2 linked regions of the Prochlorococcus marinus CUG1415 genome follow. The protein of the gene in region 2 binds, or shares a complex with, the protein of the main gene of each other region. Links are inferred from orthologs where the notes say so. Each region holds a gene or a part of one and is shown on either strand. Other genes may lie near its edges.

Region 1 (5,465 bases), on a different replicon or contig from region 2:
TTTTTTCAAGATCAATTTAGAGAATCATTAGTCAATGCTGCTACTGATATTACTGGATATGGATTTATTGGACATCTTAAAGAGATGGTTGACTCATCTAATTTATATAGGGAAAGAAATAATCTAGAGCCTGTAAAAGTTTTATTAGATTTATTTGCATTTAAAGCTTATCCCGGAGTATTTGATTTAATAAGAAAAGATATTAAAAGTACTTTCTTTGAATGTAATAAAGAAATTTTTGACAAAATTCATAAAGGAAATTCCCAACAAAGAATAATTAATTTTTTAAACGAAAATTCATTAGATAATGAGACTTTTAACCAGAGAATAGCATTACTTTTAGATCCTCAAACATGTGGACCCTTGTTGATTAGTTGCAATCGTAAATACGAAAATACTCTAAAAGATAAATGGTACAAGGTTGGAGAAGTGGTAAAAATGTAATCAATTTCTATTCAATTTGTCAATTTCCAAATATCTTAATCTTTTTATTTCCTTTCCCATTTCCTTTCCTGGTTCCCATCCTTCTTTTTTTAATGTTTCTCCATCTTTTGTAGATTTTATGGATTGATAAATAAATAACCACTTAAACAAGTTACGCCAGTATGGAACCCCATCACATATTAATAATTTGACTGTCTCGTCATTAAGGTTTCTTTTCTCAATAAATTCTGTCCAACTTGATGGAGAATAATGCATAAATTTTTTTTGGTTGGTTTTTAATATCTTTTTTATATTGGAATAATCTTCTAATATTTTTATTTCACCATTATTTACCAAAAATCTTCTACATGCTGTTTCTAAATCTTCTGCATCTTTTAATAAATAAAGCATATAATTTCCATTCAACTTCTTAATCCAATTTAGTCCTCTTAAAAACCTTTTATCGACTTTAATATTTTTATTTAAGATTGAGATAATTTCCCATTTATGAATTATCGAAATTACATTATTCAAGTTATCGTGTTTATATATTTCAGCTAGTTCCATCCTTGTTCTTATCCCGAGTGCAGGAGGGAAAATCATTTTCTGATCAGTTTCTGAAATTTTCCAAGGCCATTGTCTAACTGTTCGTTGAGATTGTTTAAGGGAATTATTTGAAATATTGAAACCTAACCTTGAAGCATATTTTGCACATCTAATTAATCTACTTGGATCATCTGAAATACTATTATTATGTAGTAAGTTCAATTGTTTGTTTTTTATATCAGAAATTCCTCCATAAAGATCATAGATTTTTTTTGTCGAAACCTCAAAGGCTATTGAATTGATAGTGAAATCTCTCCTCTGAAGATCCTCCTCAATATTACTATTAGTTACTGTGGGATTTAACCCTGGAGCAGAATAAATTTCTTTTCTTGCAGAAGCAATATCAATTTTATAATCATTAATATTTATTTCTACAGTATTGTATAAATTAAATTCCTTGATTAAACATAAATCTACATTTACAATATTTTTTTTTATAAATTTTGCAAGAGCAATAGAGGAACCTTCAATAACAAGATCTATATCTAAAGGTTTAGAAAAAGATTTTTTGTGGTATTTACTAATTAATAAATCCCTTAAATAACCGCCAACAAAAGCTACCTTAGTATTATTATTAGATTCTATGTAATTAGTAATTAGGTTATAAAGATTAAATGGAATTTTGATTAATTCCCCGTGGATGTAATCAGAGATATCGTTCATGAGTTTTAACTTACGTAACGAATTGGAGCTAATCTGGGATCTAGAATTTTACTTCCTTTATCACCAAATTTTACTGCTAAAGATATTTTTTCCCCGCTCCCAAAAATATGTATAATTTCACCTTTCCCGAATTTTGAGTGAATTAGCTTATCTCCAACTATCCAGCTTTTCCCTTTACTTGGTCCTGAATATAATTTCCTTACTGCATTTATTGGTTTGTTAGCAAATTCATTTTGATTATTTCGGTCAACTCTTGTTAAACGATCAAGATGCCAATCTCTTCTTATTGAAGCACCTCCAGTTTGGGGTAATTCACCATCCATTAAGTCTTCGGGTATTTCCGAAAGAAATATTGAAGGAATTGTTGCTTCCCGCATTCCACCCCATAATCTTCTTTCTCTAGCATGACTTAAGAAAACTCTTTCTTTAGCTCTAGTAATACCTACATAGCATAATCTTCTTTCCTCTTCCAAAAGTGAGGGAGTATCTATTGATCTATGACTCGGGAAGAGACCTTGCTCTAGTCCAGTGATAAAAACATTTTGAAATTCTAAACCCTTACTATTGTGCAGAGTCATAAGAGTTACGGAGTTGGGATTATTTTTCTTAGTATCATTATCAGTTGTTAAGGCCGCTGTAGAAAGAAAACCCTCTACATCTCCACTTTCTGTTTCTTCTTCATATTGAGTAGCTGCATTAATTAGTTCTTGTAAGTTATTTCTTCTATCTTCAGATTCTTCTGTACCATTAGCTAGCAAGTCATTTAAATAACCACTTTTTTCTAAGATTAGTTGCAGTAATTGAGCAGGGCCTGAATTTTCTAAATAGCAACGTAGATCATTCATAACTTCAGTAAATTTATTAATTCCTTTTGATGATCTGCCTATTGTTTCTTCAATACTTTGCTTATCATTAAGAACCTCCCATAATGGAATATTTAACCTGTTAGATAGTTCATTAAGTTTCTGAATAGTGGTCTTACCAATCCCTCTTCTGGGAACATTTATGATCCGTAAAAGACTTACATTATCTGAAGAATTAACCAGAACTTTCAAATATGCTATTGCATCTTTAATTTCTCTTCTATCATAAAAACGCAGTCCTCCAAAAATTGTATAAGGAATGCGCCACCTTACAAGAGATTCCTCTAATACTCTTGACTGAGCTCTTGTTCGATATAAAATTGCAAAATTTTTCCAAATTGGGTTTTGATTATAATTATTGAGTGATTTTATTTTATTGGTAATTGCTTCTGCCTCAGAAATTTCATCATCACAGCTTAGTAACTTTAAAAGCTCCCCTTTTGCTTTAGTTGCCTTTAAAACTTTATCAATTCTTTCAGAGTTGTTTTCAATTAATGAGTTTGCAGCATCAAGAATATTAGAAGATGACCTATAATTTTCTTCTAATTTAATTAAAGATGATTTTGTGTCGTCATTAAATGAATTTTTAAAATCTTCTTGAAAACCAATTAGAATTCTGAAGTCAGCGGCTCTAAAACTGTAAATGCTTTGATCAGCATCCCCTACTACAAAAATTGACCTATCTTCCCAATTAAAGAATTTTTTTGGTTCAGTATTGCCAGCAGTAATTAATTTTATAAGTTCATATTGTGTTCTATTTGTATCTTGATATTCGTCAACTAGAATGTGTTGAAATCTTTTGTGCCAGTAATCTCTGACTACATCATTTTGCCTCAATAAAAAAACAGGCAAAAGTAGAAGATCATCAAAATCTAAAGAATTATTTTTTGAAAGTGAAATCCTATATCTCTTGTAGGCTTCTGCAACTGTTTTATCAAAATTATTGTCTGCTTTTTCTAAAAGATCATTCGAAGTTAGGCATTGATTTTTAGCATTACTTATTAATCTTTTAATCTTTTTGGGATCATATCTTTTGGGATCAAGATTCATATCTTGACTGATAATTTCTTTTACTAATGTTTGAGAATCTGTTTCATCGTAAATTGAAAATTGCCTTGTCCATTTTAATCCTTCTGGGTCATTATATTTTTCAATATCGTATCTTAGAAGTCTTGAAAATAAAGAATGAAAGGTACCTATCCAAAGATTTTGAAGCCTCTCTTGATGAACGTTTGTTCTTAATTGATTTTGATCAATTTCTTTGAGACTTGACCAAGGCTGACCAAATTGATTAAAAGCTATTTCTTGTGCTAGAAGAACTTCTAACCTTGCTTTCATTTCTTTAGCAGCTTTGTTAGTAAAAGTGACCGCAAGAATGTTATAGGGATCTATAGAGTTGTTTTCAATAAGATTCGCAATTCTGTGGGTAAGAGCTTTTGTCTTTCCGCTGCCTGCACCTGCTACAACTAATAGTGGGCCATAAACATGTTTTACTGCTTGAAGTTGTTCATTGTTTAAAGACTTAAAAAGGAAATTGTTAGTTTGAGACACTTTTGGAAGGTTTTTTCAAAAATCAGACTTTACTTATGAGCTTCAGATTCCGTTTCTAGGTGTTCTAACGCTTTTTTTAAATTTATCAGTTCATTATTGTTATTAATTATTTCTTCAAATTTATTTTGAGGCATTCTTAATTTCATACTTCGGTCAAGAATTTCTTTTTCCAATCTCTTTTTATATGAGGAAATAAGTTTCTTTGATAATTTTAAATCTTGTTGATCCAAAACTTTATTAAAAACGTATTTTTATACTAGCGGAAAAAAATTTTTTATTTGAATTATTTCAACTATCACTTTGGAATGAAATTATTAATTAAGAAGCGTTTCGTTAATTTTCAAATTGTATTGTTTTAACTAGTTTTGTACTAATGTTAAAAACTAACTTTAGATTTTTACTTTAGGAATGTCAGTTTCAAAGAATAATCAACTATTTTCCTCTGATAAGAAATTAAATGATTTAAGCAATATAAAAGAATTTATTAATAGTGCAAACTCGAGATTAGATGCAATAACCTCAATAACCAATAATTCACATGCAATTGCAGCTGATGCTGTAACAGCAATGATTTGCGAAAATCAAGATTCAGTTAATTCAAAAATATCTTTCAATACAACTAATAAGATGTCCGTTTGTTTAAGAGATGGAGAAATAATCCTAAGGATTGTTGCTTATCTTTTAATTTCTAATGACGAATCAGTTTTAGCAAAAAGTTGTTTGAAGGATCTTAAAAATACTTATCTTGCTCTTGGGGTACCTTTAAGAAATGCAAGAAGGGTTGTTGAATTAATGAGAGATGCAACAATCTCTGATTTAAATTCAACAGTTAATAATATGAAAGGAAACAAAGGCTTTCTCCCTCAATTAATATCTGAAACAGAGTGTCAATTTGAAAGGATAATTAATCTTTTAAACTAGCTAAATTCCTTATCTCTGAAGTATGTGAAGTCTGTATTACTGAGTTATTTTCCAGATTTCTAATAGTAGAAAATCTGGATCTTATGTGAGTGGATAAAAAGGAAATTCTTTCTTCGGAAAATGTTGATTTGTAAATGGTTTTAATGTGTAAATTATTTTGTTCATCAACTAAATAATTGGATGATGAAATAAAGGATTCTGTATAACCTTTATTTCGTAAAACAATTCCTGAATTTTCATCCTTGGGTAAAAATATCAAAATAGTTTCATCTCCCTCACTCATATCATCTTCTTCCCAATCACTAATAGATTGCCATTTTATAGAAATCGCTATGCTCTCTAGGTTTAAACTTAATTTGTAATTTTTAAAAATTTCATTAACTTTTTTATTGTTTGAGTTGATATGATTTATGTATATTTTACTAGTTGAGTTTTCAA
Region 2 (5,300 bases):
TTTAATGAGTAAATTATTAGATATTGAAACATCCCTAAAACAAGGTCATAATCCTATAAATGTTTTTACCGAGAATTTAATTAATTTAAGTTAACCAAATTATAAGTTTAAAAATTTACATTATGATTTAAATATGGCTTTACTAGTAAAAAAATTTGGCGGTACTTCTGTCGGTGATATTAAAAAAATTCAAAATATTGCAAGTAGCATTTGTCAAAGTAAAGAAGTAGGAAACGAAATTGTCGTAGTTGTCTCTGCAATGGGGCAAACCACAGATGATTTAAATTGTTTAGCGGAATCAATTAGTAAAAATCCTAATCGAAGAGAATTGGATATGCTTCTCTCAACTGGAGAGCAAGTAACCATAGCTCTTCTCTCAATGGCATTAAACGAATACGGAATACCTGCAATTTCAATGACCGGTAGCCAGGTTGGAATTATTACAGAATCAATACATGGGAAAGCAAGAATTCTGGATATTAAAACAGAAAGAATCCACAATTATATAAATCAGGGTTTTGTAGTTGTAGTGGCTGGATTTCAAGGAACAACATTAAGTCATACGGGATCAATGGAAATTACAACTTTGGGTAGAGGTGGTTCAGATACCTCTGCAGTAGCTTTATCAACAGCTTTAGGAGCTGAAACTTGCGAAATTTATACAGACGTTCCAGGGGTTCTTACTACTGATCCAAGAATTGTTCCTAATGCAAAACTCTTAGATAAAATTAGCTGTGAGGAAATGCTTGAACTTGCAAGCGTCGGTGCTTCAGTTCTCCATCCAAGAGCAGTAGAAATTGCTCGCAATTATGGAATTAAATTGTGCGTCAAATCAAGCCACAGTGACTCACGTGGGACTCTCCTAGAAAGTCAAATCCAACCTCTCCCACTAAAAAGAGGAAGCTTAGAATTAACAAAAACGGTCAATAGTCTTGAAGTATTAGAAAACCAAGCAGTATTCAGTCTCTCGAATATTCCTGATAGGCCTGGGATTGCTGCACAAATATTTGAAAAACTATCAGAAGCAAGTATTAATGTAGATTTAATCATACAAGCGACAAATGATGGAAATAATAACGATATTACATTTACTGTTAGTGAATTAGAAGTTAAAAAAACTGCAGAACAATGTGAACTTATAACTAGTCAATTAGGAGGAAAATACAATCTAAAAACAAACATGACTAAATTGAGTATTCAAGGAGCAGGCATTATGGGTAGACCAAGTGTTTCAGCTGATTTATTTGATACTTTATCTCAAGCGAATATAAATGTCAGGTTAATAGCTACTAGTGAAATTAAAGTCAGCTGCGTAATTGAAATAAATAATATTCCAAAAGCTATTAGATTTGTTGCTGAGAAATTTAAGTTATCCGATACACAAATATTTGTTAATCCAATCAACGAAAAACAAGATCAACCTGAAGTAAGAGGAATTGCATTAGATAAAAACCAAGTTCAAATAAGTTTTCGAAAACTGCCTGATCGTCCAGGTGTAGCAGCATCGATATGTTTAGCATTAGCTGAAAATAATTTACTTTTCGATACGATCGTGCAGTCTGAAAGAATTTCCTCTTTAAAAACTAAGGATATTAGTCTTACAATGAATAAGCAAGATAGAGAAAAAGCTAACTTAGTTTTTGAGGCCCTAACAAAGAAATTACCTGGTTCATACATTGAAGATGGCCCTGCGATAGCCAAAGTAAGTACTGTTGGGGCAGGAATGGCATTTCAGGTTGGAACGGCTGGAAAAATATTTAGAGCACTGGCTGACCAAAATATCAATATTGAAATGATTGCCACTAGTGAAATTAGGACTTCATGTATTGTCTTAGAAAAAGATTGTGACAAAGCAGTTAATGCGATTCATAATCATTTCGAATTAGAGAAATAAGTTCTTTTTAGTAATTTCTTGCCAATTTTTGTCTTAATTTTTTGATTCTATCCCTCAAATTTGCTGCTTCTTCAAAATTTAACTCTTTTGCAGCATCTTTCATTTGAATTTCTAACTTTTCTATTAAGCCAGGCAATTCTTCGATTAAACATTGATTATCGCTAGCATTGAGAATTGCGTCAGTTTTGTTATTAACTATATTTATTAAATCTTTAGATAAACCACCAGCATCTAATTTTCTGGAAAGTTCTAGAAAAGATAATATTGAATTTTCTATTTTTTTACCTGCAGGTTTTGGAGTAATACCATTGACTTGGTTATATTTTTTTTGAATAGTTCTTCTTCTTTCAGTTTCAGATATTGCTCTTTTCATTGAATCTGTGAAGTTATCTGCATAAAGCAACGCAACACCTTCAACATGTCTTGCAGCTCTTCCTATTGTTTGAATCAATGACCTTTCTGCCCTAAGAAAACCTTCTTTATCAGCATCTAAAATGGCGACTAAGGATACTTCTGGAAGATCTAGTCCCTCTCTTAATAAATTAACTCCTACCAAAACATCATATTCGCCCATTCTAAGGTCTTGAATAATTTCAATTCTTTCAATTGAATGGATTTCGGAATGCAAATATCTAACTCTTACTTTATTTTCAGATAAAAAATCAGTTAGATCTTCAGCCATTCTCTTAGTAAGTGTTGTCACTAGCACTCTTTGATTCTTTTCAGCTCTAATTCTTATTTCAGATAATAGATCTTCTATTTGGCCCTCACTAGGTCTTACATCAATTAAAGGGTCTAATACCCCAGTTGGTCTAATAACTTGCTCAATAAATTCACCATCACATTGATCTAATTCCCATTGTCCGGGAGTTGCGCTTATAAATACTGTCTGTTTTGATTTTTCCCAAAACTCTTCACATTTTAAAGGTCTATTATCTGCAGCACTTGGCAATCTAAAACCATGATCTATTAAAACTTTTTTTCGAGATTGATCACCGTTGTACATCGCATGAAGTTGAGGACATGTTACATGACTCTCATCGACAACCAACAACCAATCTTTAGGAAAGTAATCTATTAAACATTCTGGAGGTGAACCTTCCTCCCTGCCTGATAAATGACGAGCATAATTCTCAACTCCATTACAATAACCAACCTCTTTAAGCATTTCTAAATCATATTTTGTGCGTTGTTCTAGACGTTGAGCCTCTAATAATTTTCCTTCGTATGTAAATTTATCGAGTTGTTTTTTTAATTCACTTCTGATTGCACTTATTGCACTTTCAAGTCTTTCTTTTGGAGTCACAAAATGCTTCGCTGGGTAAACGCTGACTTGTTCCAAACTTTCAAGTATTTCTCCCGTAGTAGGGTCAACATATCTAATAGCCTCGACTTCATCACCAAATAATTCGATTCTTATTAATCTATCTTCATAAGCTGGACCGATTTCTAAAACATCACCTTTGATTCTGAATCTACCTCTAGTAATTTCAATATCATTTCTAGTATATTGATTTTCAACGAGCGACCTCAAAGAAGAACGTAGATTTATTGATTTTCCAACTTCAAATTTAACTGCAGCTTTTAAATACTCACTTGGTATACCAAGACCATAAATACAACTTATTGAGGCTACAACAATTACATCTTTTCTCTCAAATAATGAGCGTGTTGCAGAATGCCTGAGCATATCTATTTCTTCATTAATTGAAGCAGTTTTGGCTATATACGTATCACTTACAGGGACATAAGCTTCAGGTTGATAATAATCGTAGTAAGAAATAAAGTACTCAACAGCATTTTTTGGAAAAAACTGCCTTAATTCATTACATAGTTGTGCAGCTAACGTTTTGTTATGAGCCAAAACAAGAGCTGGCCTTCCTGTTTGTTGGATTACATTTGCAATAGTAAATGTTTTACCAGTTCCAGTCGCTCCTAAAAGAGTCTGAAACTCTTTACCACTATTTACACCTTTAACTAATTTTTGAATAGCTTCTGGTTGATCTCCATTTGGTTCGTAAGGAGCCTGAAGCTTATAGTTGTTCATCAAGCTAGTAGCTAAAGGATATTGCTATATTAAGAAATTTTTTCTCCAATTATTGAATTTTTCAAAGATTCTTTTAAGCCCCTAACAACCGCAATCATTGATATTAAATCATCTAATTTATTAACTGCAGATCCAACGCCAACTGCTGATGCTCCCGAGGATATTGCTAGTGGACAAGTTACTTGGCTTAATCCAGAGGCACTCATGATTGGTATATTCAGAGATTGTTTCTTAAATTCTTGATGAATAGCATAGGTAGCTGCAAGAGTTGGTACTGATTTCTCAAAAAAGCCTTGAATTCCTGGAGAGTAAGGAGTAGAACTCGTACCACCTTCTGTTTGAATAATATCAACACCTTCTTCCACTAACTTCATAGCAAGATCAACTTGTTTATCAATTGGCATAGTATGAGGAACAGTTACTGATAAAGGAACATTAGGCAATAAATCCCTCGTCTCTTTAGTAATGTTTAAAACTTTTTCATCTGAAAAATTAATGCCTTTTTCATAAAAAGTATCATAATTTCCTATCTCAATTAATGATGCTCCTGCTTTTACAGAATCTTGAAACAATCTTGGCACTACTGAACTCACACATACGACTAATGAAGAATTCTTAAGTGCTAAATCAACGAGTTCAGGTTTACAAGCAATATCGACAAGATCAGCACCTCCTAATGAAGCAGCCTCAACAATTGTTTTCACAGATTCAACATCAAAATTATTCAATCCTGAAATAACTTTGAGTAAAGATTTACTTCTTAACTCTTCTTTAATTTTTTGTGGCAAAAGATTAATCAGACTCATTTACTTAATGAATTTATTACCTGATTGTGACATTGTTTTAGTAAAACAGTGCATTTTTTAAAAAATATTATCTGAGCAACACAAAATGTCTGATAGAGATTTAACTCAGAAAAATTGGTCATCATGGCATCATCTGCTTCATAAGGAGATTCTTAGCAAAAAAACATTAATTCCCAAAGGATCAAATATTTTAATCAGTGTTTCCGGGGGACAAGACTCCATGGCCTTATTAACCCTAATTGATGACCTAAAAAAAAATCATAGTTGGTCTATTAGTGTTTGGCATGGTGATCATCAGTGGCACGAAAAATCCTCACTATATGCTTTTGAATTAAAAAGTTATTGCAAAGATAAAAATATTTCATTCTATTTTGATAAGGCAAATAAAGAAGATATTTTTTCAGAAGAAAAAGCAAGAGAATGGAGATATAAAAAATTATGTGAAAGAGCCAAAACTTTATTAAACAAGAACCAGCCAAAAAACAATGTTTATTTATTAACTGGTCATACTAGTAGTGATAACGCAGAAACATTTATCCTAAATTTATCTCGA

Evidence for each region. Proteins that work in one complex are often made in the same cells at the same time.
Region 1: the proteins of uvrB (region 2) and HA143_RS01645 are in contact, whole or in part, in a crystal structure (PDB 7EGT), measured with the Thermus thermophilus proteins. The link is inferred for Prochlorococcus marinus CUG1415 from one-to-one orthologs. Residues at the interface, in WP_096411307.1 of Thermus thermophilus: Glu23, Leu25, Arg26, Asp27, Gly28, Glu29, Arg30, Phe31, Arg55, Glu326, Asp327, Phe328, Glu379, Ser382, Gln383, His398, Gly400, Arg401; in WP_096412145.1 of Thermus thermophilus: His654, Arg656, Phe657, Gln666, Asp668, Glu669, Lys680, Arg681, Leu682, Ser683, Lys685, Tyr686, Ala687.

What each region holds. Positions count from the first base shown.
Region 1 is NZ_JAAORL010000001.1:299,580-305,044, forward strand. What follows is about bases 1,403-4,497. They hold HA143_RS01645 (UvrD-helicase domain-containing protein), read right to left. Parts: upstream 4,107-4,497; coding sequence 1,698-4,106; downstream 1,403-1,697. Other genes in these bases: HA143_RS01640 (CCA tRNA nucleotidyltransferase), read right to left, coding at 1,403-1,692; HA143_RS01650 (hypothetical protein), read right to left, coding at 4,136-4,336. Also shown: HA143_RS01635 (selenide, water dikinase), read left to right, coding at 1-444; more of HA143_RS01640, read right to left, coding at 445-1,402; HA143_RS01655 (R-phycoerythrin subunit beta), read left to right, coding at 4,515-5,027; HA143_RS01660 (phycobiliprotein lyase), read right to left, coding at 5,011-5,465. UniProt on the Escherichia coli protein: A helicase with DNA-dependent ATPase activity. Unwinds DNA duplexes with 3'-5' polarity. Translocates on single-stranded DNA with 3'-5' polarity. Initiates unwinding more efficiently from a nicked substrate than double-stranded DNA.
Region 2 is NZ_JAAORL010000002.1:585,987-591,286, forward strand. What follows is about bases 1,422-4,351. They hold uvrB (excinuclease ABC subunit UvrB), read right to left. Parts: upstream 3,942-4,351; coding sequence 1,902-3,941; downstream 1,422-1,901. Other genes in these bases: HA143_RS09345 (aspartate kinase), read left to right, coding at 1,422-1,894; HA143_RS09355 (DUF561 domain-containing protein), read right to left, coding at 3,971-4,351. Also shown: holA (DNA polymerase III subunit delta), read left to right, coding at 1-94; more of HA143_RS09345, read left to right, coding at 134-1,421; more of HA143_RS09355, read right to left, coding at 4,352-4,747; tRNA lysidine(34) synthetase TilS, read left to right, coding at 4,833-5,300. UniProt on the Escherichia coli protein: The UvrABC repair system catalyzes the recognition and processing of DNA lesions. A damage recognition complex composed of 2 UvrA and 2 UvrB subunits scans DNA for abnormalities.